One region of the Peribacillus sp. P4_B1 genome, then DNA from elsewhere that is predicted to be linked to it. Evidence: riboswitches for the same ligand, from Rfam matches in the RefSeq annotation. Region 1 holds a riboswitch; the other holds the start of a gene.
The links. A riboswitch is a leader RNA that binds a small molecule or an ion and turns the genes downstream of it on or off. The one in region 1 is predicted to bind cyclic di-GMP.
Positions count from the first base shown of each region.

Region 2: linked by a shared signal. The riboswitch ahead of AC1DVK_RS02750 (anti-repressor SinI family protein) and the one ahead of AC1DVK_RS04055 (anti-repressor SinI family protein) in region 1 are both predicted to bind cyclic di-GMP.

Region 1 is NZ_JBFUHM010000005.1:37,342-53,772, forward strand. Features, by position in the region: gene AC1DVK_RS04045 (lasso peptide biosynthesis B2 protein) at 1-143, shown strand, start outside; gene AC1DVK_RS04050 (ABC transporter ATP-binding protein) at 403-2,202, shown strand; cyclic di-GMP riboswitch class I at 2,637-2,720, shown strand; gene AC1DVK_RS04055 (anti-repressor SinI family protein) at 2,739-2,867, shown strand; gene purF (amidophosphoribosyltransferase) at 3,272-4,642, opposite strand; gene AC1DVK_RS04065 (hypothetical protein) at 4,995-5,129, shown strand; gene AC1DVK_RS04070 (YwzD family small protein) at 5,430-5,561, shown strand; gene AC1DVK_RS04075 (VanZ family protein) at 5,558-6,043, shown strand; gene AC1DVK_RS04080 (hypothetical protein) at 6,529-6,987, shown strand; gene tagU (polyisoprenyl-teichoic acid--peptidoglycan teichoic acid transferase TagU) at 7,451-8,380, opposite strand; gene AC1DVK_RS04090 (hypothetical protein) at 8,535-9,323, shown strand; gene AC1DVK_RS04095 (GntR family transcriptional regulator) at 9,327-9,704, shown strand; gene AC1DVK_RS04100 (ABC transporter ATP-binding protein) at 9,701-10,393, shown strand; gene AC1DVK_RS04105 (hypothetical protein) at 10,888-12,183, shown strand; gene AC1DVK_RS04110 (DUF2642 domain-containing protein) at 12,441-13,088, shown strand; gene AC1DVK_RS04115 (replication-associated recombination protein A) at 13,118-14,389, opposite strand; gene AC1DVK_RS04120 (hypothetical protein) at 14,612-14,737, shown strand; gene AC1DVK_RS04125 (nuclease-related domain-containing protein) at 15,024-15,182, opposite strand; gene AC1DVK_RS04130 (hypothetical protein) at 15,210-15,422, shown strand; gene AC1DVK_RS04135 (nuclease-related domain-containing protein) at 15,371-15,571, opposite strand; gene cymR (cysteine metabolism transcriptional regulator CymR) at 16,004-16,423, shown strand.
Region 2 is NZ_JBFUHM010000003.1:68,775-85,205, reverse strand. Features, by position in the region: gene AC1DVK_RS02785 (flagellin N-terminal helical domain-containing protein) at 1-171, shown strand, start outside; gene AC1DVK_RS02780 (hypothetical protein) at 330-479, shown strand; gene flaG (flagellar protein FlaG) at 835-1,197, shown strand; gene AC1DVK_RS02770 (flagellar hook-associated protein 2) at 1,212-2,723, shown strand; gene fliS (flagellar export chaperone FliS) at 2,748-3,149, shown strand; gene fliT (flagellar protein FliT) at 3,149-3,493, shown strand; gene hpf (ribosome hibernation-promoting factor, HPF/YfiA family) at 3,747-4,304, shown strand; cyclic di-GMP riboswitch class I at 4,975-5,059, shown strand; gene AC1DVK_RS02750 (anti-repressor SinI family protein) at 5,091-5,231, shown strand; gene AC1DVK_RS02745 (helix-turn-helix domain-containing protein) at 5,375-5,698, opposite strand; gene secA (preprotein translocase subunit SecA) at 6,118-8,631, shown strand; one part of gene prfB (peptide chain release factor 2) at 8,802-8,864, shown strand; one part of gene prfB (peptide chain release factor 2) at 8,866-9,900, shown strand; partial or broken gene AC1DVK_RS02730 (YitT family protein) at 10,136-10,320, shown strand; gene cccB (cytochrome c551) at 10,370-10,708, shown strand; gene ftsE (cell division ATP-binding protein FtsE) at 11,006-11,692, shown strand; gene ftsX (permease-like cell division protein FtsX) at 11,682-12,575, shown strand; gene AC1DVK_RS02710 (murein hydrolase activator EnvC family protein) at 12,673-14,058, shown strand; gene AC1DVK_RS02705 (S41 family peptidase) at 14,198-15,622, shown strand; gene AC1DVK_RS02700 (PDZ domain-containing protein) at 15,838-16,431, shown strand, end outside.

The DNA.
Region 1 (16,431 bases):
ATGGAGGGCTCATTGCACATGCTTGGCTACGCAGTGGACCTTTTTATCTAACTGGTTTTGAAGTGATGGATAGGTTCACTGTTGTTTCTAAGTTCTCTAAAAAGAACAATTCTAGGAAGCTGACGGAACAAGAGTCTGGTTAATAATCTTATATTAGGAAGTTTATAATACCCCAGGTGTTGAGTATCAATAATGAATATAAGCAGATCCATGAGCCCACGCTTCACCAACCCCACACATACTCATTTATTTCTTCATCTTCAATGTGAATTAATAATCTTAGAAAAGTGGATACCCAATACCTTTCCTTCTATTTTCGCTCTTTACCACAATAAAATATGGTGCCACCGGGTAACATGGAGGAAAACGATTAAATAGGGCCTGCGAATGGAGGACATGATTATGAAGCATCTCTTACTTTTTACCAAACGAATACATGATTATTCGGGGAAAATTCTATATATCAATCTTATTTGTATGATTTTAATAGGTTTTTTAGAAGGTGTAGGAATTTTCTTATTGATCCCATTGATTGGATTGACCGGTGTAATGGATATAAAAACGGATGAAGTTCCTTTCTTAAGCTGGGTTAATGAATTATTCTTAGGAATCCCGGAAACGCTCAGTCTTATATTAATACTTGGAGTTTACGTGATATTAATGGTAGGACAAAGTGTATTTAAGCGGAATCAAACAATCCTGGGAGTGAAAATCCAACAGGGTTTTGTTAGAAAGTTAAGGGATGAGGCGTATGGCAGTCTGCTGCAAGTGAATTGGGGGTTTTACCTAAAAAAGAGGAAAACCGATATTATCAACATCATGACTAATGAAACCTTCAATGTGAGTGCAGGGATAAATTTATTTTTACAGTTTATAGCCTCCCTTATATTTACTTTCATTCAAATCGGTATAGCCTTTTATTTATCTGTTCCAATGACGAGCTTTATAATAGCCTTTGGGTTCATCCTTATTTTTTCGTCCCGGAAATTTGTGAAAAAGTCTCAGTCTATAGGAAAGGAAACCTTTCAGTTAACACAAACATATTTAGCGGGTATGACAGATCACCTTAACGGAATGAAAGATATCAAAAGTAATTCACTAGAGGAGTCTCATTTGAATTGGTTTCTTTCTTTAAGTGAGAGAATGGAAAAAAACAGAATCAAGTTAACGACGTTAAATACAACTTCCCAAATGATCTTCAAAATCGTATCTTCACTTTTAATTGCCATTTTTGTGTTTTTTTCGATAAAGATGTTCATGGCCCAGCCAGCACAATTAATGCTGATCATGGTTATTTTCTCAAGGTTATGGCCAAGGTTCACTAGCATTCAATCTAATTTAGAGCAAATAGGATCTACGCTTCCATCTTTTAAAGCATTGTCGGATTTACAAAACGAATGTAGAGTTGCGAGAGAGTTATATGAATCCGATTATAAAAATATCAAGCCTATTGAAATTAAACGAGGGTTAGATTGTCGTAATGTGTATTTTAGTTATGATCAAAGTGAGAGTACGTATGCCCTTAAAAATATAAACGTACACATTCCCTCTAACCGGATGACGGCTATTGTAGGGCGATCGGGTGCCGGAAAAAGCACCTTAATAGATATTTTAATGGGGTTGAATCAGCCTAATAAGGGTGAAGTCAGAATAGATGATACTCCCCTTACAAATGACCGCTTATTATCGTTGCGGAGGTCCATAAGTTATATTCCACAGGATCCATTTCTCTTTAATGCAACAATAAGGGAAAATTTGCTGATCATTGACCCTGATGCAAGTGATGAATCCATATGGGAGTCTTTGGAATTCGCTGCAGCTGCCGATTTTGTCAGAAAGCTTCCTCAAGGTTTGGATACACTCATAGGTGATCGAGGTGTCCGCCTGTCAGGAGGAGAAAGACAGCGTCTAGTACTGGCCAGAGCGATTCTGCGTAAACCAGCCATCCTTGTTTTGGATGAAGCAACAAGTGCACTGGATACCGAAAACGAAGCAAAGATTCAATCTGCAATTGAAAGATTAAAAGGAAAAATGACCATCATTGTAATAGCTCATCGATTATCGACGATTCGCAATGCCGATCAAGTGTTGGTCATGGATCAGGGAGAAATTATTCAGGTCGGTGAATATAACCAATTAGCGAGTGAAAAAAGAGGGATGTTTAGCAATTTATTAGGGATCCAAATGGAATCAAGTGTGTAAACTCTAAAATATATAATAAACAGTCAGGTTACAGCCATATTATGGTTTGTAATGCTGGCTTTTTTTCTTAGGGAAAATTAATTAAAACTGAATCATTTTATTACTAGTAAAGCCAATTGATTCGAAATACTTTTTCAGTATAGCAAATATGAGTTAATTATAGGATTATATCTCTATTTTTTTAATAAAATTGTTTAAAGAAAGCGCATTTTACCTGAGTTATATGTTGTAATGTCACTTTTTGATGAATGATGTGGAAAAATGACATAAAAAAACGAATAATATTATGAGCAATTGTTACGTTTTTAAGTATAATTAATATTAATATAGTATTAAAGTAGGGGAATTTTTTTTGAGGACATGATGGCTGAGCGCCATGAAAACAGAGAATCAAAAAGTCTTTTTCAATAGATTTAAATGAAGGATTAATATATTCTTGGGAAAGGCAAACCTATTGAAAAGTAGGGACGCAAAATTACAGGTCTAAGGCTAAATGCTATGGCGGCTGAGTTACCACAAATGGGGCGGAATTTGTCATGAAAGCAAAAAATGAATTAGAAGAATGGGTTTATTTAATTTTAGAGGCTAAAAATTTAGGATTATCCATTGAAGATGTACGGGAGTTCATCTTAGGTAATAGAGATAATAAGTTCCTAATGAGTTAATAAATATTTACTTTATGGAAGACTGATATTCAGTCTTTTTTTTATGGACTTTTTTACCAAAAACATATGAAAGGGTATCCTGAACAATGAATCATGGACACAATATTAAAATCAACTTAAATGAGAGGGATTTTTATTATGGATGGACCTGCAAATATTATGAAGGGAATCATATGGGGAACCTTATTCAGTCTGCCCTTGTGGTTGTCATTTTTCGGGTGGGTCAAAATTATAATGAACTTATAAGATAAAAAGTTAAAGACTCGGAATAAAAGGATACACTCATTGGTGGTCGAGGAGTTCGACTGTCAGGGGGAGAAATACCGCGCGGGTTTAATATTAGGAAAATGGGGTTTTAGGCATCACACAAAGACAGTTGTTTTTGTGTGATGCCTGCATATCCATCAAATATCAGTTGGGTAAGCCCCACTAAAACAGGCTATACAGCGACTGCTAGTTTCTCCAAGATCTACATCTACTGCCTCTAATAACCCTTCGGTGCTTAAAAAGGCTAATGAATCTGCCCCGATAACCTGTCCCATCGCTCGTTCGTGTTCGTGTTTGTTGGCAAATAGTTCTTCCTTAGTTGGCATATCCACTCCATAAAAACAAGGGTTTCTAACCATAGGTGAACTAATTCTTACATGGACCTCCATGGCACCTGCTTGCCGAATCAATTGGACAATGCGCTTGCTTGTCGTTCCCCTAACAATCGAATCATCGACTAATACCACCTTTTTTCCTTCCAAGATTTCTTGCACAGCGCTTAATTTCAGTCGAACAGCTAAGTCGCGCAATTCTTGCGTGGGCTCAATGAATGAACGACCAGCATAAGGGTTTTTAATAATCCCCATTTCATATGGAATTCCTGATTGTTGGGAGAAACCAATGGCGGCAGGGACGCTTGATTCGGGAACTGCAACGACAACATCAGCCTCTGTCGGATGTTCTTTTGCCAGAATTTGACCTAATTCCTTTCGGATTGCTAAGACACTTCTTCCTTGAATGACGCTATCTGGACGGGCAAAATAGACAAATTCAAAGGAGCAAAGGGAAACCTTACCTTTTTCCGCAAATCTTCCAGTTTGAATTCCATTTTCATCTATAAGAAGCCATTCACCCGGTTCAACTTCCCGCCAGAACTTAGCATCAACCGCATTTAAAGCGCATGTTTCTGAGGAGGCGATGATTGATTCGCCAATTTTCCCAAGGCTAAGCGGACGTAACCCATGACGATCCAAGGCAATTAGCATTTGTTTTTCAGTCATTATAATCAAGGCAAATGAACCGTCGATACGTTTAAGCATATCAGGTGCGCTTTCTGCGAAATGCTTTTTACTTGAACGAGCTATTAAGTGGGCAATAATTTCAGTATCGGTTGTTGTTTGAAATATGCTTCCCTGCTGTTGTAACACATCCCGTTCTATCCTTGCATTTACGAGGTTGCCATTATGAGCAACAGCCAAGTCCCCCTCGCTATATTTAAAAACGAGGGGCTGTGCGTTTTGCAATAAACTTTCACCAGAAGTTGAATATCGTACATGACCAATGGCCATATTTCCGCTTAACCCATCAAGGATGTCCCGTGAAAATACTTGGGTAACTAATCCCATTCCCCTGTGACTCCTGAATGATTTCCCATCACTAGCCACAATTCCTGCACTCTCCTGACCACGGTGTTGAAGTGAATGAAGTCCGTAATAAGTTAGTTCGGCTGCTTTGGGGTGATTAAACACTCCAAATACCCCGCATTTCTCCTGCATTTCTGCATCCATTTTTCTCTTCCTCTCGTTGATATCCTTTTTGTTATTTTTGGCAAAGGGTGAATTTCTATCCTTTTTATTTACTAATAGGTAAATGGATATGGTTTAAACAAATTGCAGCCCAAAAAACAGTTCTATGAACAGGTAGGGATAATTGCTTTGCATTAAGAATGAATACCTTGGAATAAAAGACTTGTTGGTAGAATTGAATATATTAATTAAGGTACTTTGTATGATAAAATATATAGTGAATAATACCTAAATGTTTTCGGTTATATGCCGATATAACTATAAATATCAAGCAAAGGGACTTCGCGGAAGGCGATGTCAGATAGCTGCCATCAAAATAAAAGGAGATTATTTGATGACAAAAAACAAATTCATTACGTTCGAGGAAGTTTATGAAAAGAAACAGAGAAGCAAGAAAATTTTTATTGGGACTTATATCACCATTACTTTAGTATTGATTTCATTGATGACTTATTTAATGGGGCAATAATAGTGGGTATCGAAGGGGCTGAGGAATCACCCCTTTTTTGTTTTTTTTCATTTGGCTCTTACAACAAATGAACTGCATCTATTCAACTGATGATTTTAATATTCCATCAGTTATGAACTTTTTGTGATTATTTCTTTAAAAACTCAGATTTTACCGTTTTGTAGATTAATTCCGCTTGCCAATCACCACTTTATATGTGATTATCAAATAAAAAGAGCTATATTCCTTATTTTTGAAAAAAAGGATTAGGACAACAGTATGAAATGGTGGCTCAATTATATTGGAGTGGAGAACATTCGAATGGATTTTTTTGATATTTTAAAAGACACTTTTGCCAAAGGAGAGTCTGGGCAGGATGTTACTGTAAATGAACTGGTGGAGGAGATTAAGGAGAAATTAAGCGGGATCATGGAAGAACCTGATAGGATATGATCCGTAGATACTACGTCCCGGGTTTGCTCGTTTTATGGGCGATGGTCATCTTCTTTTTTTCCTCGCAAACGTATGAGGAGCAAAGCATTTCCCCTTTATTGACACAGTTCAATACGCCGTATTGGTATGATAGATTAAGCGGCATTTCATTCATGTATGGTGGCGTTGAAGTGAGTGCCCAAACAGCAGGGGTGAATGGTTTTCTGGAGTTTTTCCTTCGGAAGGGTGCCCATCTTTTTATCTTTTTTGTGTTTGGATTATTGACATATGGTGTTTGGCGCCGTTTTGTGAAGAATCCTGTTCTTTCGTTTCCAGGCGCTTTTTTATGCATCCTTTTTTATGCAAGTGCTGACGAGCTGCATCAAAAACTAACAGGTGGCCGAACTCCCTTATGGCAGGATGTCATGCTGGACACGTTTGGCGGTTTGCTGGGAATATTCTTTTTTCTTTTCTTTTATCGATGGAGAAGTCCTAGAATCTGAGAGATCCTTTCACATAAACTACTAACCATATGCTTTCTTTTGGAGTGTCCGCACAGGAAAAAGTGAATGAAAACAAGTAAAAGCAGTGGATTTCGCAAGTGAAATCGCACTGCTTTTAGTGTTTTTGAAGGATGGAAATCTTTTTATTCCATAAGTCGATGGCTATACAGATTCCAATGTTAACTCAATAAAAAGATATTTGCAAAATACGATAAAATAATAAATACGATAATGTGTTTATTACACATTTATTCTGCCATTGCAATTTTCTAAAAGAAAGGCCCATCTTGGAATGACTCCACATGAGCGAAAGTAACATGCCGAAGTTAGAGGGATTCCGACCGCATAAAGGGAATACAACAATAATTTAATAAACTAGCATGCGGTACCTCAAAAGAGAACGGCTTTGTCTAATAACATGCTTCTTTTTTATCGTTTTCCCCTATATATATAAATGAATGATAACCTGTGAGGGTGATTGATGAGTGAGGAGACAGAATAAGGTTCCACTGGGAGCATTGGCGATTATTCTCCTGGCATTTGCTGCAGGGGCTTGGATCATTTTTCTTTGGCCGAGCGGTTCAAAAAGCGTGGTGGAAGATTTTTATGAGTATGAAAGCGAAGCGGAGTTCGGGAAGTCCTGGGATTTGTTAAGTTCTGAAATGAAGCTGCGGTTTCCGAATCGGGCAGATTATGTGCAAAACCGCTCCCATGTGTTTTTACAGCATATGGATGTGGAGACCTTTCAGTATGATGTAGGCCGTGTTAAGAAAGTGAAGAACTGGAGTCTGGATAAGGATGGAAGGGTGCATAAAACGGCCTTTAAAATTCCAGTTACACAGGTCTTCAATTCTCGTTTTGGGGTGTTTACATTGGAACAGGATTGCTATGTCGTTAAAGAAAAAGGCGAATGGCGTTTGTTATGGAATTATCAGTTTGAATAGATTCCTCTCCTTTTTCAGGCACAAGTTCGTTTTAGTGAAAAGGGAGAGGCGATGCTCTCGTATAATGATCCAATGGGTCTACTTATCATGAAACATATTTCATTCTTGAGCGATCACTGATGGCTTTCAGAATAAACATTTTGTCCTGTGTGCTTAGCATAGCCCAGCTGCCTGCTTTGATTTTCAATTAAATCCACTCCTTTTGTTTAGGATTATTTATTATGGTTGATGAATGATGGTTGATGGAATTCCGGGTCCAAAGAATAATAGTGTCAAGTGATGAAAGGGGCAAGGGGAAATGTAAGTATCGGCTCATACTAGATTATACCGTTTTTTCATGCCTAATAAACAACAAAAATTCCAACAAATCTCTACAATTGGTGTTCGTTTTTTGTCAGATTATTGGACGGTGAAAATGAAAAAGCTGTCGGGATGCAGGCCCGGACAGCTTTTTCATTTTTTCTTATTTGATGGATAATTGTTCTTTTAATTCGGATTGAACCTTTTCTTTTTCCTCATCCGACACAATATAGTAGTAGATTCCGTCGATTTTCGTTCCTTTGCCATTTATGGATGATTGGGTAATGCTTTTGCTAGCGTCCCTGTAGTTCTTTTGGATGTCCATCATGTCATCAAATGTCAAATTCGTCTGGATATTATTGCCTAGTGCGTCGAAGACATCATTGTATTTCGTCAGAGAGGAAACACTCGCACCCTCCCTGATGACAGCCTCGATGATGGAACGTTGCCTGGACTGACGGCCAAAATCACCATTAGGATCATCATGCCTCATTCGTGAATAGGCTAAGGCTTCTTTCCCATTAAGAGTATGCGAACCTTTCGCAAAATGAATGCCATCGGAGGTGAAGTCCAAATCGTTTTGAACAGTCACTCCGCCGACTGCGTCAACGATATCCTTAAATCCTTCCATATTGATCTTCATATAATAGTCGATCGGGATATCGAGGAAGTTCTCAACAGTATCCATGGACATCTTTGCGCCGCCGAAGGCAAACGCATGGTTGATTTTATCCTGTGTACCATGACCGACGATCTCGGTCCGTGTATCACGCGGAATGCTTAGCATTTTGACTGACTTCTTTTGTGGATTGACCGTCAAGACGATCATTGTATCTGAACGGCCTTTGTCGCCATCACGTTCATCGACACCGAGCATGAGCATCGAGAAGGGCTCCTGATCCGATAGTGCCAGGTCTTTTGTACGTTTATCCGTGTTACGGTCTATGGGTGTATGCATTGAGTCAACGGTTTTAGTTAGAGCATTCCATAAGGAGTAGGCAAACGCTCCCCCAGCTAATATGAAAAGTAGGACAATTATACCGACTACCTTCAGCCATGTCCGTTTCTTTTTCGTCTTTTTTTCATGTCTCATATCTTACTTCCTTCCTCTTATAGTAACCACTTCATCTATTATATTTAAATTCACTATAAAAGAATAGTATATTTTGTTATTTTATAATGCTTTTGACATATATTGGTGTAACTGTGTACTATGTAACTAGAACAATAATGAAGGGGTTGGGAAGTTGAATTCGTTTAAAGGTTTAATGATAAAGGAGTGGCTGATCGGGAAATCCACACTTCTCTGGCTATTGGTTGCACAGGTTGGTTTAGTATTTATTGCTTTATTGGCATCAAGGTATTTGGAAGTTGCAGGTCTTTTTTATATGTGCACATGGATAATCATGTTTTTACAACCATTTATTATGTTCTCTTTGATTTTTGGATGTTTGAATTATGAGGGGAAGACGCAGTTGTGGATTCATAATCCCCAGTCTGCGGCGATGCTGCTTGGAAGTAAATTATTGTCAAGTGTGCTTTTTCAGGTGGTTTCAATTTTATTTGCCTGCTGTTTAGTATTTGTGGCTTTTAGGGTTCCGACCGGTTATTTTCAGCCAGACTTTCAGGTGGAAAGTTTTTCGGGATTAGTAGGCTTGTTACAGATAGGCGGGGTTATGGCGGCGGCCAGTATTGTCATTGCCGTGCTAATGATGTTTTTATGGGTAGTGTATCATGCACTCGCAAGGATTCAGCTTATTAAAAATATTCGTTGGCTGATTGTGTCCTTTCTGTTTATAGGAATGGTTTTGGTGAAAAATTGGGTTGGAAATACCGAGATATATAAGAAACTGGATGATCTATGGGCTGTACCTGCTTTTAACGGTTCGTCGTTTAGCTTGTCTCAAGCCAAGTTGGAGTTTTATCTAGAAGGTAGAGGGAATATTTCGCTTTTGACAAGCGGGTTGGATGTTATCGCATTAGTGATATTGTTCCTCGCTTCATGTTGGCTCTTGGACCGAAAGATTGAGGTGTAAAGGATGTCAGAGGATTTTCATGCTTCAAAGCCGATTTATTTACAGGTTGCCGATCGAATTTGTTATTCAATTGTACGGGGTGAGGTAAAGAGTGGGGATAAGCTGCCATCGGTCCGCGAAATGGCAGTCGAGATGGGTGTCAATCCGAATACGATCCAGCGTACTTATACCGAGATTGAGAGGGATGGAATTGTGGAGACGAGAAGGGGGCAGGGTACATTCGTTAAAAATGATCCGATGCTGATTGCATCATTGCGTACCCGGATTCAAACGGAAGTTATCGAGACATTCGTTGAAAATATGAAAGAAATCGGCTTGTCGAGAGAAGAAATGCTGACAGCGGTACAGCAATTTCTGAAGAAGCAGGGGGATGCAAAATGACGGTTGAGCTGCATGATGTAACGAAAAAGTATGGAAGCATTACTGCCCTTGATGGTGTTTCACTCACGTTTGAAGTGGGGAAGATATATGGGGTGTTGGGGGCCAATGGCAGCGGTAAGTCAACATTGCTCAAACTGATTGCCGGACTCGCGAAACCGGATCATGGAGAGGTGACGGTCGATAGGGTGCCGGTAAGCAGGAGGACGGCTTCTGTTGTTTCTTATCTGTCAGAGCTTGATTTTTTCTATACCAATTTTACCGCAGGTCAGTATATTGATTTTCATGCATCGCAATTTGCTGATTTTAACCTGGATAAGGCAATTGAAATGCTGGCATTCATGAAATTGGATGTCCGGAAGAAGGTCCGTACGATGTCGAAAGGTAATCGGGGACGGCTTAAATTAGTGCTGGCCCTGTCTCGGGAGGCACCGGTCGTGCTATTGGATGAACCATTCTCAGGTTTGGACGTTATGGTTAGGGAGTCGATAGTACGGAGCTTGCTGTCTTATATCGATTTTGAAAGGCAAATGGTTATCATGGCCACTCATGAAATCGAGGAAATCGAGAAAATCCTTGATGAGGTGATCGTGATCAAGGATGGTAATGCCATTGGAAAGGAAGAAGCTGAGGATCTCCGCGAAAACGGTGGGAAATCGGTAATCGGGTGGCTAAAGGAAAAACATAGGTAAATGTCATGCTCCAAATTTCCATTTGGAGTATTCTTTTTTTTTCCTGACATACGAGCAGACTTTCAGGTTATGAGGGAGTGCAAGTCTGTTTTGCAAATGGGAGGTATATAAAGATCTATTGGCTGCTTCCAAGGATCCTTTTCAATTCTGCTGATCGAGATGAATTTGCCGTTATCCAGTGTGGAAGCGTTTGGTTAAGCAGTAGAGGGGAAATGACGGAATTATTAAGTAACTTGGAAGAAAGGCCATTTCGTTCAATAAGGTAAATGATGAAGTAACTCCGGGGAAAATTCCGGAGTTTTTTTATTAAAAAGGAAGGCCCTTTTTTAATAGTTTAATAGAATGGAAAGAGTTTTTTTCATAACATTTTTCTAGGCGTACGATGATTTACTACAAAATGGGTGATTAGCAGAGTCCGTATTAGAAAGAAGGCGCATATATATGCAGTACGGATATCACTAAAGTATAAATAACTATTGGAGGCTAAAGGAAAAATGGAAGAGACTGTTGGTTTACCGTACCTTGAAGCTTTAACAGGGAAATTTGTCAGGGCGTTTAAAGGCGGGCCTGATTCTAGAGAAGGCAAGCTTTTAACAGTGCAGAGCGATTATATCGTGATTCAAACAGAACAAAATCAACTCGTATATTTCGCCATCGAGCATTTGAAAATTGTTGTGAGGAATGCGAAAAAATCTCAACTTGATTTATGTTCGATCAACGAAGAAGAAACAGTATTTCCAGCAAATTTTTTAGGTATGCTGGAATCACTTCAAACTAGCTGCATTCAAGTGAATGGCGGCGGTCCGGCATCAAAAGTTGGCCGGGTTGTAGATGTAAAAGAGGAATTTTTAATTTTATCCAGTGAGAATGACGGGCTTGTTCTATACCCGATTTCCCATATTAAAAGTGTAACAGTGCTGGAGCTGGCGGACAATGAGTTATTGCCTCAATTTGGTGACGGTACAGAAACAATTAACGGCTTACTATCACGGTTAGTCCACAATTGGGTATCCGTCAGTGCTGGAGGACCTAATAAAGTTGAGGGCATCCTGATGGAAGTTACTGACAGCCACCTTATCGTTGTTCATCATGAAGAATTATTTTATGTGACAACGGATCATATCCAATTCGTAGTTATAACTGTACAGGTAAATGAAAATCGCGAAGCAGAAGCAGAAGGTGCAAACTCTGCAAATGGAGGCACTTCAGCTGGAGGTTCGTCAAAAGGAAGCAGTTCAAGCGGTTCATCATACAAAGGCAAAGGTTCGTCAGATGAAAGCAGCAGTTCATCAGACGAAAGTAGCAGTTCGTCAGACGAAAGTAGCAGTTCATCAGACGAAAGCAGCAGTTCATCAGACGAAAGCAGCAGTTCATCAGACGAAAGCAGCAGTTCTTCTGTTGAAAGCAGCAGTTCTTCTGTTGAAAGCAGCAGTTCATCAGACGAAAGCAGCAGTTCATCAGACGAAAGTAGCAGTTCATCAGACGAAAGCAGCAGTTCTTCAGACAAAAGAAAAGGTTCATCATACGAAAGCAGCAGTTCTTCTGTTGAAAGCAGCAGTTCATTAGATGAAAGTTCTTCTGTTGAAAGCAGCAGTTCATTAGATGAAAGTTCTTCTGTTGAAAGCAGCAGTTCATTCATTGAAAGCTCTTCAAGCAGTTCATCATACGAAAGCTCTTCAAGCAGTTCATCAAATGGAGGTTTAGGGGGACTTCGGGGTCCTCGAGTAAATACGTTCAAGCAAATATGGATTGAGAACTTAATCAAAGCAACAACCCAAAACCCACGGTAAAAGAAATACCAAACAGGTACAGCAACCAATATGGAGTTGTTGTGCCTTCTTATGGAAAGTGGACATGCCGCTTTTGCCCATGATGGGAGATGTTTCATTCTATAAACTTTTTTAATGACGATTTTATCAGTTCAAATGCTATTTGGAACTGATAAAAAAATGGCCAAGCAACCATTATGACTGGTAACCTGGTTTCAAGTTGGAACAAAGCATACTGTTTGGTTTGATTGATTTCAATAGAAAGGAGGAAGCAACGCTTGTTATCAAAACATATAGGACAGTATATGGAACTTGAGCTCGCAGGGAATATACATGAAGCGGGGATTTTAATTGAAGAAAGCTCGGACATCATCGTCTTGTATACTGGAAAAGTGTACCGTTACATTCCATTCAGGCACATTAAGAATATTTCCTTTCCAATGATCGAAGAGGAGTTTGGGTCGGGAGGAGAGCTGGAGATCGAAGAGACATCATTCCGAAAATTGTTGATGAATGCGAAGGGGAGGTTCGTTGAAATCCTGCTCACGAAAAAACACTCGGTTCATGGCTATATCGTGGGAATCATGAATAACTATTTCGTCTTTTATTCGCCCGTATTTAAAACGATGTTCATCTCAATGGATCATTTGAAGTGGCTTTCGGTTACAAATGATGAAAAAGGCCCTTACGGTTTGAATAAATCAGAGCAACTGGCACAGATCTCATCTTTAAGCTGGGCCAGGACATTGGAGGAACAGATGAAAAAGCTGACCAATAAACTGGTGGTGCTCGACTTAGGGATGCATCCGAAGAATATTGGTAAGCTCAGTACGGTGAAAGATGGCATCATTGAGATGGTGAATGCTCATGGGGAGGCGATCTTTGTCAATATGAGACATGTCAAAAGCTTTCATTTCCCACAATAAAAAAACTCCGGGTCTAAAGCGATCCGGAGTTATTTCTTTTTCTCGATATTTTCATAGACCGATGCCAGGGCTTGTTCAAATTTCCCGCTCTTTTTCGGTTTGTAATATTTTTTGCTGCGCAGTTTATCCGGTAAGTATTGCTGCTTCACCCAGCCATTCTCGTAGTCATGCGGATAAAGGTAACCGATGCCGCGTCCGAGATCTGTGGCTCCTTTGTAATGGGCATCCTTAAGATGGTCCGGTACATCTCCGCTATGGCCGCTGCGAATGTCGGAAAGCGCTGCATCAATTGCGACAATGGCCGTGTTCGATTTGGGTGATAGGCATAACTCGACCACTGAGTTGGCAAGTGGAATCCGGGCTTCAGGAAAACCGAGCCGTTCAGCGGCTTCGACTGCAGCGAGGGCCCTGGGACCAGCCTGAGGATTGGCAAGACCTATATCTTCGTAGGCAATGACCACCATGCGGCGGGCAATGCTGACAAGATCACCGGCTTCGACCAAGCGCCCCAAATAATGAAGGGCTGCATTCACATCACTTCCGCGAATTGATTTTTGGAAAGCCGACAGAACATCATAATGGGCATCTCCATCCTTATCATGTGAGAAGCTTTTTTTCTGCATGCATTCTTCGGCAATTTGCAGATCTATATGAATCGTTCCGGACTCATCGGGTTCTGTGGAAATGACGGCGAGCTCAAGAGCGTTAAGGGCACTGCGGACATCTCCGTTTGAAGAAGTCGCGAAATGGGTAAGGGCATCAAGGCTGACATCCGTTTCATACGCACCAAGCCCCCGCTCTTCATCATGAAGTGCCCGTTCCAGAGCTGTAGTTATATCATTGGTTTCCAAGGATTTGAGCTCGAAAATCTGGCAACGGCTTCGGATAGCCGGATTGATTGCATGATAGGGATTGCTGGTCGTTGCACCGATCAAGGTAATCATCCCGTTTTCAAGGTATGGCAATAGAAAATCCTGTTTTGCCTTATCGAGTCGATGTACCTCATCAAGCAGCAGAATCACTTTACCGGACATATTAGCCTCGGCTGCCACGATTTCCATATCCTTTTTATTATTGGTCACCGCATTCAGCGTCCGGAAAGCAAACTTCGTGCTTCCGGCAATCGCACTTGCAATCGATGTCTTGCCAATTCCCGGCGGACCATACAGAATCATGGAAGAAAGCTGCTTGGCCTTCACCATCCTTGCGATAATTTTCCCTTCACCGACCAGATGCTCCTGCCCGATGATCTCATCAATCGATCGAGGCCGCATCCGGAAAGCAAGCGGTTTAATATTCATTGCGCACCTCTCCTTTTAATATAAAGGTATCACAACTTATGGGGAAAATGCGCTGATTATGCTGTGAATGCAGTTGAATTAGTATTTAATGCGCCCTTAAGGCAGCTAATTCGTCCTATCCTCAATAATCGAACGTAAAAAGTAAACTCTTCCTTTGGTGTTGCCGGAATGATGTAATTTTAATGTGGTTAATAACTTTTTTGCACTTGATGGAGATTTGAGTTGGAGGAATTGCCGGAATTCGCTGTTGGTAATGGTTGGTTTAACGAGGAATACATAATCCTGAAGAGCAGAGATGTGGGCATCATGGGAAGAATGCAAACATGTACGGCAAATCCACTTTCTTAATCGTCTCTCCATAGAAAAAGCATAACATTTATGGCGGTATACTCCGGTTTAAAGGGTGGTGAGGGGTATTCCGTAACTTTCCAAAATATTTGGGATATAAGGCGTATGTTCGTCGAGCAATATAGTAGATATTCTTCTTTTCATATTTTTCCTTGAATTCTGAAATTTTTATAAGAATACTATCTTTACGTATCACTTTTCCATGAATATCTCTGTTCTCAGCTCGTATTATCGTTGATGAATTGGCGCTGACGACTAATATTTCTACTGGGAGATTGATGATTTTTTAAAATTTCAACCATTCAACTAGCTGTTGGCGCGGCCGGTTCACTTGCAGAATTGGATCATCAAAAGCTTCTGTTTTTCCATCTGGATTTGTGCGGATAAGTTGATTGAATGTGTTGTCGAAATAGATTTCACCAGCCATGTTTTTCACTTCAATAATTAATAAAGGCTCTTTTCGTAAAGATTGTTGTTTTTAAAACGAAACTATTTAAGGTTGATTGGAGCAGAAGTGCGAGACTCCTGCGGGAGCAGCGGGGCAGGTGAGACCCCACAGGCGTTTACGCCGAGGAGGCTCACCGCCCGCACCAAGGAAAGCGAGCATCTGGAGGGGAAATCAACCACAACTCACTACCTGGTAAATAGCAACAAAGTATGTGAAAACAGCCTTAATAAAAAATAAGAAGTGACAATGAGGATGTCGATTTGGAAGGGGAAGGGTGATCCAATTAGACGGAGGTCATGAAAAAATAGATACTCTTTTTCAGGAAGGGTATTTAGAGATGATAAGACTCTATATTCCCCGCTATATCCAGCTTTGATTTTTTTGATGTCTTTAGTTTAATATCGGTTGCTTAGCATGATCAGGTTGTAAGCGTCTCATTAGAACTTCTATCATATGTACTTTTAAAGGTATCTCACATTCTTTTATCATAACCACTCCTTAATAATAGAAATATTCTCTATTAATGATAGGTTTCCTTATTTTTAGTAAAAGTAAATGTGTCAAAGAACAGAACTTTCATTTGAAAAATGTACGTTGTCTTACAAAGAAGTTAATTCGTCCCTTGATAGATAATAATTCGTCCTTGGCGTAGATAATTCGTCCTTGACACTGGATAATCCGTCTTTTAACAATATATTCCCCACCTCTCCAATTAGGATAATTTGACAAATGAAGGGAGGTTGAATGCATTTCTGGCGGGAATATGCTATAATTTCAAAAGAATTTAGAAACGGATAAATAATTTGAGGTGTATATGTATGAAGATATCTACTAAAGGCCGTTATGGTTTAACGATTATGATCGAGCTTGCTAAACACTATGGAGAAGGCCCGAAAAGTTTGAAATCGATTGCCCAGACGCATAATCTGTCGGAGCATTATTTGGAGCAGTTGATTGCGCCGCTACGTAATGCAGGGCTGGTGAAGAGTGTCCGTGGTGCGTATGGCGGGTATGTCTTGTCTAAGGATCCTCAGGAGATTACTTCGGGTGATGTCATTCGCGTATTGGAAGGGCCGATTACCCCTGTTGAAGGCATTGAGGATGAAGAGCCGGTGAAGCGCCAGCTTTGGATCCGGATCCGCGATGCTGTGAAGGATGTATTGGATAATACGACGCTTATGGATTTGGCGAACTATAAGGATACGGGTGAAATCAACTCTTATATGTACTATATTTAAGTGATCAG
Region 2 (16,431 bases), on a different contig from region 1:
TTAGGTACTTCTTCTGAAAACCTGACTGCTGCTGAATCACGTATACGTGATACAGATATGGCAAAAACAATGATGGAGCAAACTAAAAACTCTATCTTGGCGCAAGCATCACAAGCAATGCTAGCTCAAGCTAACCAGCAACCGCAAGGCGTTCTTCAGTTACTTCGGTAATTGAATAGTTAGCTTAACAATAAAGGGTCTGACACTTTGTGTCAGGCTCTTTTATTTGTACTGATTGAAGGGTGTAAGGAACACTGTGATGTAGAAAAAAAGAGATTACTGCCCCTTAAAAAGGAAGGGACCATTCGTTCATGTCACCAAGGAACCTTATGGCTATAATCCTAATAGAGTATGATGGCACTGCAAAATACACAGCTGAAGATGTCAGTAATGTGTATGGTGAAATGACTGTGAACACAGCTATCAATCACAAGCTGGATGGGATATATCAATTTTTAGTATGTTCGCTGATTATTTGAATAAAAAGGGAAGTCCTAAACAAGATTGTAGGTAAAGGGCTTTCTATCTAAATATTAGAACAAAGTTGATTGGAACGGAAGGTACGAGACTCCTGCGGGAGATACGTGTCAAAGGGAGACCCCGCAGGCGAAAAAGCGCCGAGGAGTCTCCCGGACCGCCCGCGGAAAGCGAGTGCCTGGAGTGGAAATCAACTAGACCCCAAATATTTTTCTGGAGTTTTTTTAGTAGAATCTCTTTTATAGCAAAGGATCATTAATGAGTATTTGCAGGTGCAACCAAAATCTATGAGTGACTAAAAATAAAACCTTAATTACCGATATAAAAAGTAAACAGATCAAATTGGGGGCTATTTAGATGCTGGAGAGTTTGTCCACGAATATTCTTTCCTCACAGCTTAGAACAGCAATCTCAGACGGAATTAGTTCATATTATCAACGTGAAATGAATACGCTTGCCTATTCAGAACAAAGTGTGGAATCTATTAATGAGCCTGCTAAAGAAAAGGTGAATGAAGTAGTGGAAAGTTTGAACACCTTCCTGGATCCAACACAAACGGCCATCCATTTTGAGTATCATGAGGAGCTGAATGAGTATTATGTCAAGGTTGTGGATGACGTTACGGATGGGACGATCAGGGAGATCCCTCCTAAGAAGTTACTGGATTTCTATGCGGCAATGACAGAGTTTGTCGGGATTATGGTGGATGAAAAAATATAGGCGGGTGATTGATTGTGGTAAGAATCAGTGGTTTTGCGAGTGGAATGGACATTGATGAATTAGTTAAGAGTATGATGCAGGCGGAACGGGTGCCTTTGGATAAATTAACACAGAAAAAGCAGTATTCCGAGTGGCAGCGGGATGATTACCGCTCGATAAATACATCTTTATCAGAATTGGATAGACTCATTCGTGATGGGGTTGGGAAGCAGTCTTCCTTTATTAAAAAGAAAATATCGGTATCGAATCCAGATGCAGTATCGGTGAGAAATGTGGGATCGACCAGTGATTTTACTGGAAATATCAAGGTGAATGGGCTTGCCAAAGCAGCAACCATGACCAGTACAGATAAATCAGCAGTTACTGATTCCAAAAAGAAACTATCGGAATTGGGTATCACGACTCCTCAAGATATTACGATACTGGCTATCAATAAAGATGGCGGTTTTGATACGGAAGTAAAAGATGGAGTAACAATGGACAAACCGTATACGCTTACTCTTAATGAAAACGATACGCTAGAGAGTGTTATTAATAAAATTAATGCTAACTCGGGAGTGACTCTATTTTTTGATGAAACCTCCCAGAAGTTTTCCATCACTGCTAAAAATACCGGTGATGTAAATGATCGTCCTGAAATTGAATTAGGGGGTAGCGGAGATTTTTTTGCAGTGTTAAAAATGAGCAGTAATAATGAAGGGGCTGGCGGCGCAAAAGGGGAAAATGCATCGATTACTTATAATGGACTGGACATTTCCCGGCCTTCGAATACGTTTCAAATCAATGGAGTGGAAATGACGGTTAAGCAGAAAACGACGGATACCATCACATTCTCATCAACGGCTGATGTGGATTCCATCTTGGACACAATCACTCAGTTTGTGAATAAATACAATGAAATCATTAAAAAGGTTCAGGATAAAACAGGTGAAGCGAAATATCGCTCCTTTACCCCGCTTACTACTGAGCAAAAGAAGGCAATGACAGAAGATGAAGTGAAGATGTGGGATGAGAAAGCGAAGAGCGGAACGTTAAAAAGTGACTCAACACTAAAAAGTCTCCTAACTACGATGAGAACGTCCCTATACACCTCGGTGGATGGAATCACAGGAAAAAACAATCTCAGCAGTTTGGGTATCACTACGACCAAGAATTATTTGGAGGGCGGTAAATTAACGATTGATGAGGACAAGCTCCGGGCAGCCATTAGTGAAGATCCCAATGCGATTTATGATATGTTCATGGCCAATGGAACGGAGAAAAGCGATAAAGGCCTCGCGCGCCGGTTACGGGATGATATAGAATCATCCATGAAAGTGATTACTGAAAAGGCCGGAAAGGCCGGATATGTTAATAACAATTTTACAATTGGAAAATTGGTTGATGGGTTGGATAAGAGGATATCAACATTTGAAGCAAAGTTAATGAAATTGGAATCGCGCTACTACAATCAGTTCACGGCCATGGAAAAAGTGATTCAAAAGGCAAACAGCCAAAGTTCATCGTTAGCTTCTTATTTTAGTTAAGGCAAGTCGGAAAGGAAGATAAATATGGCGATAAATAATCCATATCAATCATATCAACAAAGTTCAGTCAATACAGCATCCCCGGGAGAGCTTACATTAATGCTCTATAATGGCTGCATAAAGTTCATCATGCTTGGGAAAAAAGCAATTGAAGAAGGAAATATCGAAGTGAAAAATACCAACATCATAAAGGCGCAAAACATTGTCCATGAATTGATGGTGACGCTGAATATGGATGTCGAAGTGTCCAAGGAAATGATGAGTCTGTATGATTTCATGAACCGACGTCTGATAGAGGCGAATATGAAAAATGATGTTGCAGCCTTGGAAGAGGTCGAGGGACTCGTTACTGACTTCCGTAATACCTGGAAGGAAGTTATTCAGATGAACCGGAAAAAACAGTTTACACAAAGCGGTCAAGTGTAATGACCATTCAAACGTTTCATGATTTGACTGTTGAATTACTTGCCGTTTTGGAAGATCGGACGATTGCAGAACGTGAAGATAAAATAGAAAGGTTCACACAGCTGATTGACCAGCGGGATGAACTTCTTTCTCAAATCAAACCGCCTTTTACTGGTGAAGAGCAACAGCTTGGCCGTGCAACAATGTTACTTAACGAACAGGTCGATCGCATGCTTTATCTCCAAAAGCTGGAGATAAAGGGGGACATCCAGGAAATAAATAAGAAGAAAAAATCATCTAATAAATACACGAACCCCTATGAAAGTCTATCAATCGATGGCATGTTCTACGATAAAAGAAATTGATTACCCAGCCGTTTGGATTCCAAACGGTTTTTATGTTAAATATTTTTAAATTTTCTGTAAATAATTCGGGCTTAATTTTTTCTTTATTGCTAGGCATTTGTTATAATGAAGCTAGGGCAGACATCAACCCTTTCCAAAACCTTCCGACAATTGCTTCATAATTTCGACATATTTCATGATGTGTTTCTAAAGGGAACCGGAGGGGTATTGTAGAATCTAACTGTATAGTCTTAATTTAAGGAGGACTCACTTTATGAATTACAACGTACGCGGTGAAAACATTGAGGTAACTCCAGCAATTCGAGAATACGTCGAAAAGAAAATTGGCAAGTTAGAACGATATTTTAACAATACACCAGATGCAAATGTGTTAGTGAATTTGAAAGTGAACAATAATACATCCAAAGTCGAAGTGACGATCCCTATGCAGAATTTGGTTCTTCGCGCTGAAGAGGAAAATGCGGATATGTACGCTGCCATTGACTTGATCAATGATAAGCTTGAACGCCAAATTCGTAAACATAAAACGAAGGTCAATCGTAAGTTCCGGAACAACCTATCTACGACTCCTGAGGCATTCGCCTTCAATACGGAAGTTGACGAAGTGGTGGATGAATTTGAAGAGGATACTGATATTGAAGTGGTCCGCAATAAGCGCTTTGATTTGAAGCCGATGGACAGTGAAGAAGCCATTTTACAAATGAATATGCTTGGTCACAGTTTCTTCGTATATACGAATGCGGATACTAATACAACGAACGTGGTGTACCGACGTAAAGATGGACGCTACGGATTAATTGAACCTAGTTAAATATATTAATCTTAGATCGAAAGCACAACCCAGCCTCTGGGTTGTGCTTTTTTTATACATTTTGGTAGTTTCCCATTACATTAATAGCCGATGATTATTTCATTACTATTTTACTAAAGTTAAATGGATATAATCAAAAGGTATAAAAAATGACTGTAATTAACGAAAAATTCTTGTTCTTTAACGAGATAGACGTTTTTTTACCTTATTCAAATACCTCCAACTTTTGTACTATGCTCAAGTTGTTAATTCTTTAAAGAGAACGAGTGGTTTCTTAATAAAAAACATTTGATCAAGGTGCAGAGGGGGCGTTTTTTATATCAAAACAATTGCCATAAATACTATAGGGCTTCCTTTAGCAGTGCCGAATATGGAAAGTGGCTTTGCCCGATTTGCGGTGAGGACTTAACTGTGCAAAAAATTGGTTGCACCTAAAGAGAGAATTAATACGCCCCATCGATGGTTAATGAAGGCAGTATCCCCCATTTTATAAAAAAGCGAATATGAATAGGACTTTGATAATGATTGAATTAATATTAAATATTCCTAATATTGTAATATTTTGTCGGATAAAAGGTTTGCTTTTAGATGGATTACCGACATAAAATAGCAATATATGGAGTGTGCATCCGTTATAATATGTTTAAAAGTAATGTATTCGGTAATAGTAACACGACAAAGGCAAACTTATTGGAAGATTAGGGCGCAAAGGCACAGGTCTAAGGTTTAGCGACTACGATGGCTGGTCTGCCTGAAATACAAAGAGTATTTTAGGAGGTAGAAGAGGTGGCTAATGTGGAAATAGATCAAGAATGGGTAAAGTTGATTTCAGAAGCAAGGAGCTTGGGTTTCAAAAAAGAGGAAATTAGTGCTTTTTTTGAACGGGAAAGCCTTGAGGTTACATTAGAGGAGAACGATGGAAGTTGAGTACTGAAAAGGAGCGAGAACATCCCTATAAACAGTGGTTCAATTCATTAGCTGTTTATAGGGTTGTTCTTCCATGAGATTCTAGCAAGTCTGGTTCATTCAAGCTGTATTCTTCCGGATTATGTAGGTAGATTATTAAACTACTATTCTTCTTTATCTTTCCTCCATTTATTAAACTCGATGAATTCCCTGAATTGTTGTTTTGATACACCCGAATTCATAGCCTCCTCAACGATTTTCATCCAGTCAGTGTCCAAGTTTTCCTTATTTGGTGCATCGTAAAGAAGGGCATCAACAGGAATGTTAAGCACGGCGGAGATTTTTTCAAGAAATTGAATAGAAGGATTCGTTTGTAAGTTTCGCTCGAGCGAACTTAAGTAAGACTTTGCCACCCCCGCTTTATCGGCGAGTTCAGTCATGGACATTTTCTTTTCTTCTCGCAGTTTTTTTACACGTTTACCAATCATCAATACCACCTCGAAACATGTTCTATTTATCTTCTGCTTATAAGTTTGAGTAGCCCACATTAAATCATTCAAAGCATGGAGCCTGTAAGGTTTGATTACCTTGACATGCTATCGCTAGAGAAGGACACAGATCTAGTGATGGAAGGTTATGGATAGTTCTCAGTTCATTTGGAATAGTGGGGAGTTTGCAATATATTTTTTATACTTCCTTTTATTTTAACAGTTTTACTCTTCATTTATCCATTGTTTTTCGCAAGAATTGTATTCAGGTCTATACCAGGTAAGTGACATGAAGTTGTACCTCTAGGGTAGAAGTGGTAAAATTAAGCGTGGATTGTAATAATAGAAGGTGTGTTTCTTCTTACTTATATGAATTTTGTTATTGAACGATCATTACCATAATAGAGGAGCGTTATTGAATGCTTAATATATTAAATAAAGTTTTTGATCCGAATAAGCGGGAAATAAAGCGTTTGGAAAAAATCGCTGATCAGGTCGAAGCGCTGGCTGATAAGACGGCTGCGTTATCGGATGAACAGCTGCGTGCCAAAACGGGTGAGTTTAAAGAGCGTTATCAAAACGGGGAAACAGTGGATGATCTGCTAGTTGAGGCTTTTGCGGTTGCGCGTGAAGGGGCAAAGCGTGCTCTGGGCTTATATCCTTACCGTGTTCAAATCATGGGTGGGGCATCGCTTCATGATGGAAATATCTCCGAGATGAAAACGGGGGAAGGTAAAACATTAACCTCCACCATGCCGGTTTATTTAAACGCGCTTACTGGTAAAGGTGTACATGTCGTTACTGTCAACGAATATCTGGCACACCGTGATGCTACTGAGATGGGTGTATTGTATGATTTCCTTGGCTTGACCGTCGGATTGAATTTGAACAGTCATTCTAAAGAAGAAAAACAAGAGGCGTACAATGCTGACATTACGTATAGCACGAATAATGAGCTAGGTTTTGATTACCTACGTGACAATATGGTGTTATATAAAGAACAAATGGTACAGCGCCCATTGCACTTTGCTGTCATTGATGAAGTCGATTCGATATTGATCGATGAGGCGAGAACGCCTTTGATCATTTCCGGTTCCGCACAAAAATCGGCCCAGCTTTATATTCAAGCCAATGCGTTTGTCAGAACGTTACAAAAAGATACGGATTACACGTATGATGAAAAGACAAAAGGTGTTCAGCTGACCGAAGATGGGATGAACCGAGCTGAAAAAGCGTTTAACATCGATAATTTGTTCGATATTAGTCACGTTACTTTGAATCATCATATTAATCAGGCGTTGAAGGCGCATGTTTCCATGCATTTGGATGTGGATTATGTGGTCCAGGAAGGCGAGATTGTCATCGTTGACCAATTCACTGGCCGTTTGATGAAGGGCCGCCGTTATAGTGAAGGTCTCCACCAGGCGATTGAAGCGAAAGAAGGCCTTGAGATTCAAAATGAAAGCATGACTCTTGCGACGATTACGTTCCAGAACTATTTCAGGATGTACGAAAAACTTTCTGGTATGACTGGTACAGCCAAAACGGAAGAAGAGGAATTCCGCAATATCTATAATATGAATGTCATCGCGATCCCGACAAACAGGAATATCGTTAGGGATGACCGGGCAGATCTTATATACGCGTCAACTGATGGAAAATTCAAGGCTGTCGTGGAAGACATCGCCGAACGTTATACAAAGGGTCAGCCTGTGCTTGTCGGTACGGTTGCCATCGAAACATCTGAAGTCATTTCTGCCTATTTATCTAAAAAAGGGATCCCTCACGATGTTTTGAATGCAAAGAACCATGAACGTGAAGCGGAAATCATTGCGAATGCAGGTAATCAAGGCTCAGTCACAATCGCTACCAACATGGCAGGACGTGGTACGGATATCAAGCTTGGTGAAGGTGTCAAGGAGCTTGGTGGACTTGCTGTCATCGGTACGGAGCGCCATGAGAGCAGGCGTATAGATAACCAGTTGCGTGGTCGTTCCGGCCGTCAAGGAGACCCAGGGGTCACTCAATTCTATTTATCAATGGAAGATGAATTGATGCGCCGCTTCGGTTCGGATAACATGAAAAGCATGATGGCACGTCTTGGTATGGATGATTCCCAGCCAATTCAAAGTAAAATGGTGACCAGGGCCGTTGAATCCGCACAGAAACGGGTCGAAGGCAATAACTTCGATTCACGTAAGCAGTTACTGCAATATGATGATGTTCTCCGTCAACAACGGGAAATTATTTATAAGCAGCGTTTCGATGTAATGGAAAGTGAGAACCTACGTGAAATCGTCGAAAAGATGATTACTGCATCCATCCAGCGCAATGTTGCCGCATTTGCACCAATGGGCGATGAGGAAGGCTGGAATTTACAAGGTCTAGTCGATTACCTGAATGGTAACCTATTCAATGAAGGCTCAATCACTGTAAATGATTTAGATGGAAAAGATGAATTGGAATTGGTTGAATTCATTTTAGCAAAAGTGAAAGAAGGCTATGACCAAAAAGAAGAAGAGCTATCCGAAGAACAAATGCGTGAGTTCGAAAAAGTAATCGTTCTTCGTGCAGTCGATAGTAAGTGGATGGACCATATTGATGCAATGGAGCAATTGCGCCAAGGGATCCACCTTCGTGCTTATGGCCAGATCGATCCGTTACGTGAATATCAATCTGAAGGTTTCGCAATGTTTGAAGCCATGATTGCTTCTATGGAAGATGAAGTCGCTAAATATATCATGAAGGCTGAAATCCGCAACAATTTAGAGCGGAAGGAAGTCATAAAAGGACAAGCGGTCAACCCGAAGGAAGAAGACGGGGGAAAAGTGAAAAAGGCCCCTGCCCGTAAAAAGGAAGACGTTGGCCGGAATGCGTTATGTCCATGCGGCAGCGGTAAAAAATATAAGAATTGCCATGGTAATTTAGGCTAAAGTTAGGTGTATAATGATTATGAGACGGTAAAGTTTAACGCTTGCCGCCTCTTTTCATGTTTAGTTTGCATAAAGCAATATATTTGCATATAGTTTGAAGAGGTTAATTTGTAATGAAGCGAATCCCTCTACAGGGATTTTTTTTAACATACTTAATGAGGTGAAGAGAAATGGAATTGGCAGAAATTAGAAACGAACTCGAACGGACAGCGCAACGATTAACGGACTTTAGGGGGTCTCTTTGACTTAGGTGAAAAAGAGGCACGAATCGCACAGCTTGAAAATGAGATGACACATCCTGATTTTTGGAATGATCAGCAAAAAGCACAGACTGTCATCAATGAAACGAATGCTTTGAAAGAACAAGTGAATCAATTGTCCGACCTTAATGAATCATATGAAAATCTGGATTTGACATATGAACTAGTGAAAGAAGAGAATGATGAAGAACTTTTGGCTGAGCTGGAAGAAGAAATCACGATTCTTTCACAAAAGATGAATGACTTTGAACTTCAACTTTTACTAAGTGAAGAATATGATTCGAAAAATGCCATTCTTGAACTTCATCCAGGTGCAGGCGGAACGGAGTCCCAGGATTGGGGTTCCATGCTACTTCGTATGTATACAAGATGGGGTGAAAAAAGAGGCTTTAAAGTGGAAACCCTTGATTACCTTCCAGGTGATGAAGCTGGAATCAAGAGTGTCACTTTAATTTTCAAAGGCCATAACGCCTATGGCTATTTGAAAGCGGAAAAGGGCGTGCACCGTCTAGTCCGTATTTCTCCTTTCGATTCATCGGGACGGCGCCATACTTCATTCGTTTCGTGTGAAGTTATGCCGGAATTCGATGAGACGATCAATATAGAAATACGCACGGAAGATTTGAAAGTCGACACGTACCGGGCAAGTGGTGCAGGTGGTCAGCATATCAATACAACTGACTCGGCAGTCCGGATCACCCATTTACCTACCAATACTGTGGTAACGTGCCAAAACGAGAGATCGCAAATCAAAAACAAGGCCCAAGCCATGAATATGCTGAAAGCCAAATTGTATCAACGTGAAATCGAACAGCAACAAGCGGATTTGGATGAAATCCGCGGTGAGCAAAAGGAAATTGGCTGGGGAAGCCAAATTCGTTCTTATGTTTTCCACCCGTATTCCATGGTTAAAGATCACCGTACTAGTGCGGAGACCGGAAACTTGGGAGCTGTCATGGATGGGGATATTGATATGTTCATTGATGCGTACTTACGTTCAAAATTATAAGATATTAAGTCGGACCGTTTCGCGGTCCGGCTTTTTTATGGTTTCTTATGAATGAAAGATCCTTGAATGACCTATTAAACACGTCCTCTGGCTGACATTAACAGGATATGAAAAGGGATGTTCTGCTTCTTTCGGCCAATACTATATATAGAGGAAAAGAAACCGGGAGGCGAAGCATCCTAATGGAGTATTGATGGGTGATTGTTGGTTCGGCCATAATTGCCATGATGGGGGTGGTGTTACAGGGATATCGGGATATGGCGGCTATACGGATGATACTCGTCCTATATATTGATGTGCGTAACAGATCAGTCGGAATTCACCAAATTGAAACAAATGGTGAAACAAGTTGACCCTAAAGCAATTGTAATTGTAATCGACGCACCGGAGGTACTTGTGGAGGGTTTTAAACTGGAATGAAATTGGTATAATGTTCTTGTACTGGTATAAATCAGAGGGGGTAAATTCAATGAAAATGAAATGGTTAGCCTTAGTTCTGGGTACTTCTTTGGCCTTGGCAGCATGCGGTGGAAATGATGATGCTGCAGATAAAGAGCCTGCTAAAAATAGCGAAACGACAACGGCTGGTGCTGGTGATGCCGCGAAAATTTACGAAAACAAATGTTCAAGCTGCCATGCAGTAAATCTCGAAGGCGGTGTGGGACCGAATTTAACGAAGGTCGGCTCGAGGCTATCAAAAGCGGACATCGAAAAGGTCATTGCGAATGGCCAAGGTGCAATGCCAAAAGCTATAATCCAAGGCAAGGAAGCGAGTATGGTCGCGGAATGGCTTGCCGACCATAAGTAATGATCAATGAAACGTTCTGCTTAGCAGGACGTTTCATTTCGTATAGTCTCCTTTAAAATCCTCGAATAACCACATTTAATCCCTTATCAAGCAATCAAATCCTAGGAATATTACATAGATGTTGATATATGTCTAACTGAAATGAAACTGTAATATTTTTTATGCTTAATTTGACAAAATTTGATGTTATAATGTTTCTGTGCTCAAGTAAGAGAGATTCCTGTCAGATTTCAGTGAAAATTGTCGAAAAAGCTGTAGATACATAGTGATAATACAAGCAAATTAGGTGGTTTTAGAATGATAGAAATGATAGATGTGAAAAAGACATATCCAAATGGCGTAATTGCCATTAATGGTATCAATGTGAAAATAAAGCCAGGCGAGTTCGTTTATGTAGTAGGTCCCAGTGGTGCCGGAAAATCGACCTTCATCAAAATGATGTATAGGGAAGAAAAGCCGACAAGCGGTAATATCTTGGTCAATGGCATTAGCCTGCCAAGTATCCGCAATTCGAAAGTTCCTCTATTCCGCCGTAATATCGGTATGGTATTCCAAGATTTTAAACTCCTTCAAACATTCACTGCATATGAAAATGTAGCATTTGCCATGGAAGTTATCGAAAAGGAACCAGAAGAAATCAAAAAGAGAGTCATGGAAGTTCTTGATCTGGTTGGCATTAAACATAAAGCAAGGATGCTGCCTTCCGAGTTATCTGGTGGGGAACAGCAAAGGGTTGCGATAGCCCGTTCGATCGTCAATGATCCTAAGGTAGTCATAGCCGACGAGCCTACAGGGAATCTTGATCCTGAAACATCGTGGGAAATCATGAACATATTTGAAGAAATTAATAAACGCGGAACTACTCTTGTCATGGCCACACATAATAGGGACATCGTCAACAATATCAAACGACGTGTCATTGCCATTGAAAGTGGAAAAATAGTTCGCGATGAACATCGAGGTGATTACGGATATGAAATTTAGAACATTGCTCCGTCACTTCCGTGAAAGTTTTAAAAATATTGGCCGTAATGGATGGATGACGTTTGCTTCAGTCAGTGCAGTAACGGTCACACTAACATTGGTTGGCGTCTTTTTAGTGCTCATGATGAATTTAAATCATATCGCGGGAAATGTGGAGAAAGATGTCGAAGTTCGTGCACATATTGATAATGCGGCGAATGATGACGATATAAAAGATATTGGTAGGAAGATTACGAAGATGAAGGGCATTGAATCAGTCATCTTCTCTCCAAAAGATGAAGAGCTTACGAATTTAATAGATGATTTAGGCGATAATGGTGATGCATTTAAACCATTTGAACAGGACAACCCATTAAGGGACGTTTATATCATCAAGACGAAATCTCCGCAAGATGTCATCAAGGTGGCAAAGGAAATCGAAGGTCTTGATTATATCCAAAGTGTTAAATATGGACAAGGCTACGTCGAGAAACTATTCAAATTCGTGAATATCGCGAGAAACATAGGGATCGTTCTTATTGTAGGATTACTATTTACTGCAATGTTCCTGATTTCGAATACGATTAAAATTACCATTGTAGCTAGAAGAAAAGAAATTGAGATCATGAGATTAGTGGGAGCAACGAATACATTCATCCGTTGGCCATTCTTCTTGGAAGGACTATGGTTGGGAATCCTCGGTTCCATCATTCCAATCGGTCTGATTGCTGCACTCTACTACAATATTTATAAATATGCTGCACCACAGATTACGTTCAAATTCATAGATTTTCTACCTGCAAACCCATTTATTTATCAAGTTTCGGCCATCCTCATTGTAATTGGCGCCGTTATCGGGATATGGGGTAGCTTGATGTCCGTTAGGAAGTTCTTGAAAGTATAAAAAACAACTTTACACTCGAATATTAAAAGAAGCCAGATACAGATAGAGAGACGTTACAAGGCACTGGATGTAACGGGATTGAAAGGGGAAATGAAACGTGAAAAAAAATATCATTGCCATGAATGCCTCCATTATGATTGGGTTGGGAAGCATTTTAGCGGCACCTTCGGTTCATGCTGAGTCGATTTCGGATCTGCAAAAACAGAAACAATCCATTCAGGAAAAACGTTCGGGCGTTGAATCGAATATTTCTGACACGGAGAAGAAAATCGATAACCTGCAAGATAAGCAAATGACTGCAGAAGAACAAATCGAGGCCATTGAAGCGAAAATTGCAGAGTCCTCAAAAAAAATCGATGCTAAAAATGCTGAAATTACAGAAACGAAAAAAGAAATAGAGGCATTGAAAGAAGAGATTAAAGTATTAAAAGAGCGGATCGCAAAACGTAATGAAGTATTGAAGGAAAGGGCACTTTCTTTCCAGGAGACTGGTGGGGACGTGAACTATCTTGAAGTATTATTCGGATCATCCAGTTTTGGGGATTTAGTTGACCGTGTCGGAGCTGTAGCGACAATTGCTGAAGCCGACAGGGATATTTTAAAACAGCATGAGCTGGATAAAAAGGATCTGGAAGAAAAGCAAAATGCCGTTGAAACGAAGCTTGCCAGTTTACAAGTGGCAAAAGCTGAACTATTGGAAATTCAAATGCAACAAAAGCAGCAGAAGCAAGAAAAGGATGCATTGGTTAAGAAATTAAGGCAACAAACTAAAGAACATGAAGATGTGAAGATGGGCTTAGAGGAAGAAAAAGAGAATCTTGCTGCTCAAGAAAAGGCTATCAAGTCAGCCATCAACTTAGAGCATCAACGTCTTGCCGAATTGGAAGCAGCTCGTAAAAAAGCAGCAGCCGAAGCGAAAAAACGTGCAGAGCAAGAAGCGGCTCAAGCGGCAGCACAAGCAGCATCTCGAGCATCCGAATCTAAAAAACAATCTACTTCTTCAGAATCCAGTGCAAAAAGCAACAGTTCATCACCATCACCTTCACTCTCTTCGTCTAATGTAAGTCAAGTGCCAGCTGTATCATCGGGTACTTTCACTAGACCAAGTGCAGGATATGTATCATCAAGAATGGGTGAACGCTGGAATAAACAGCATGCCGGCATTGATATTGCTGCTAGCGGAACGGTTCCAGTTGTAGCGGCAGCCGACGGAGTCGTAAGCCGTTCTTACTTATCAAGTACATACGGTAACGTCATCTTTGTTACCCATTCAATCGGCGGTCAGCAATGGACTACTGTGTATGCACATTTAAGATCTAGACAAGTAAGCGAAGGTTCTGTTGTTGCTAAAGGCGAACAAATTGGAATCATGGGTAGTACAGGACATTCAACCGGTCAGCATTTACACTTTGAGTTACATAAAGGGCCATGGAATTATAGCAAGTCAAATGCTGTTAATCCATTAAACTATATAAATATTTAATACCCAATATATCATCGAAAAAACAGATTAGGATAAATTCCTAATCTGTTTTTTTGTGGTGTATCATTTTCTTCAAGCATATTCATTCCAATCCCCACATATAGTGAAATACATATCAGGGTCAGAAATGGGGATAAATATGGTCAAAAAATGGGTACTTCCTCTAGCAATCATCATGTCACTAGCCATTGGAGCAGTGGGGGGCATATATTGGACAAGCTTCCCGGATAAGAATGAAGCAAAGGAAGAAAGTCAAACAATCCCGAAGGATAAGGAATGGGCAAAAGTGGAACAAGCTTACGGTTTGATCGTAAGCCAGTATGTAGAACAGGTGGACGGTTCTAATCTGGTGGAAGGTGCCATCCAAGGGATGCTGTCAGCGTTGAAAGATCCTTATTCCGTATATATGGACAAGGAGACCGCTAAGCAATTCAATGAAACCTTGGACTCCTCTTTTGAAGGGATAGGGACTGAAATTGGCATGGAAGATGGTAAGGTTATAATTGTATCTCCTTACAAAGACTCGCCTGCCGAAAAAGCTGGATTAAAGCCGAAAGATCAAATCCTTAAGGTGAATGGTGTAAGTGTAGAAAGTTTAGATCTATATGAAACACGCCTGAAAATCCGTGGCGAAAAAGGGTCACCCGTAAAAATGGAAATAAAGCGGGCAGGGGTTGCCAATCCACTTGAATTCAATATGGTTCGTGCTGAAATTCCATTGGATACCGTATTTTCATCAATTAAGGAAGTCGCCGGAGAACAAATAGGTTACATCGAGTTGACTACATTTTCGGAGAATACTGCCACTGATTTCAAAAAACAGATGAAGGAGCTGGAAAAGAAGGGAATCGAAGGCTTGGTCATAGATGTACGAGGCAATCCAGGTGGCCTTCTTTCTAGTGTGGAAACGATTCTTGGCGAGTTCATCACAAAAGAAAAGCCCTATTTGCAAATTGCAGAAAGAACGGGAGAAACCCAATCGTTTTTTACAAGCCTTAAGAAAGCGAAAGATTATCCCATTGCCGTTTTGACGGATAAAGGCAGCGCATCAGCCTCGGAAATCCTGGCTGGCGCCATGCAGGAGGCGGGAGGCTATCCATTGGTCGGCGAGAAGACCTTCGGGAAAGGCACAGTACAGCAAGCTGTACCGATGGGTGATGGCAGTAAGATTAAACTTACATTATATAAGTGGCTGACGCCTTCAGGCAACTGGATCCATAAAAAGGGGATCAAACCGACAATCAAAGTAAAACAGCCAGATTACTTTAATGCCCATCAGCTGGCCGTTGAGAAGGTCCTGCAGCGGGATATGAACGATGAACAAATCCAGTATGCACAAAGCATTCTGAAAGGAATTGGATTTGAACCGGGTCGTGAGGATGGTTATTTTGATTGGGGTACGGAAGTGGCTGTAAAAGCATTCCAAAAACAGTTTGGACTGAAAGTGACTGGCAAGCTGGACGCTAAAACCGCGGCACATCTTGAATCCGCCATACTGGAAAAGATCCAGGATGAAGATAATGATATTCAATTACGCACGGCTTTGAATTATTTAGTGAAATAATGCGAAGGCACCGCAGCTTAAGGAGCGGTGCTTTTTTTGCGCTTGATCAAGCTTCCGTTTGGAAACATGAAGGCAGTGTAGGGGAAACAAAAGATAAAGCTACTTTTTCTGCATCTTAATAGGCAGGGAGGTTACATTTTTGATAGAATAGGAGGTATATGACCAGAACGAAATTCAACAAAATTTTGATTACTTTTGAGGATGGTGGATAGAAATTGACAACGGATTGGCTGATAGCATGCTTAATGGGATTAGGAAAACTCTTCCTTCATCCTTTGCTTTATGTTTCGATTGCATATTGTTTATTCATCGGCTATCTTCGCGTTAAACGGGAACGCCATGATTTTAATACGAAGATCTACAGTATTTCCATGGAGCTGCGTTCCATGTTACCTCAAGGGTTGATATGGGGATTAATCCTTTCTGTCCTCACGTTGGCTTTGGGACTCACCATTCCCTTGGCGGCGCTGTTCATCATGGCAGGGGTTACGATCTTGTCCATGTTATCCATGAAAAGGAGGTTCGTTTCCCCCGTTTATACGGTGGGACTCACTTTCTTTATCCTTTTCTTTTTATATGATAGAGATATCAAGCTGACGGTATTTCAGGATGCGTTTAATCAGCTGGATCGGTCCGTATATCCGACACTTGTTATTTTGATAGGGTTATTGCTGATTGCTGAAGGGTTTTTGATTGTAGGCAATGGAAGTAAAAGGGTATCCCCACAGTTGGAGGTATCCAAGAGGGGGCAGCCGATAGGTGTGTATGTTTCACAGCGAATCTGGCTAATTCCAATGTTCGTTATGATT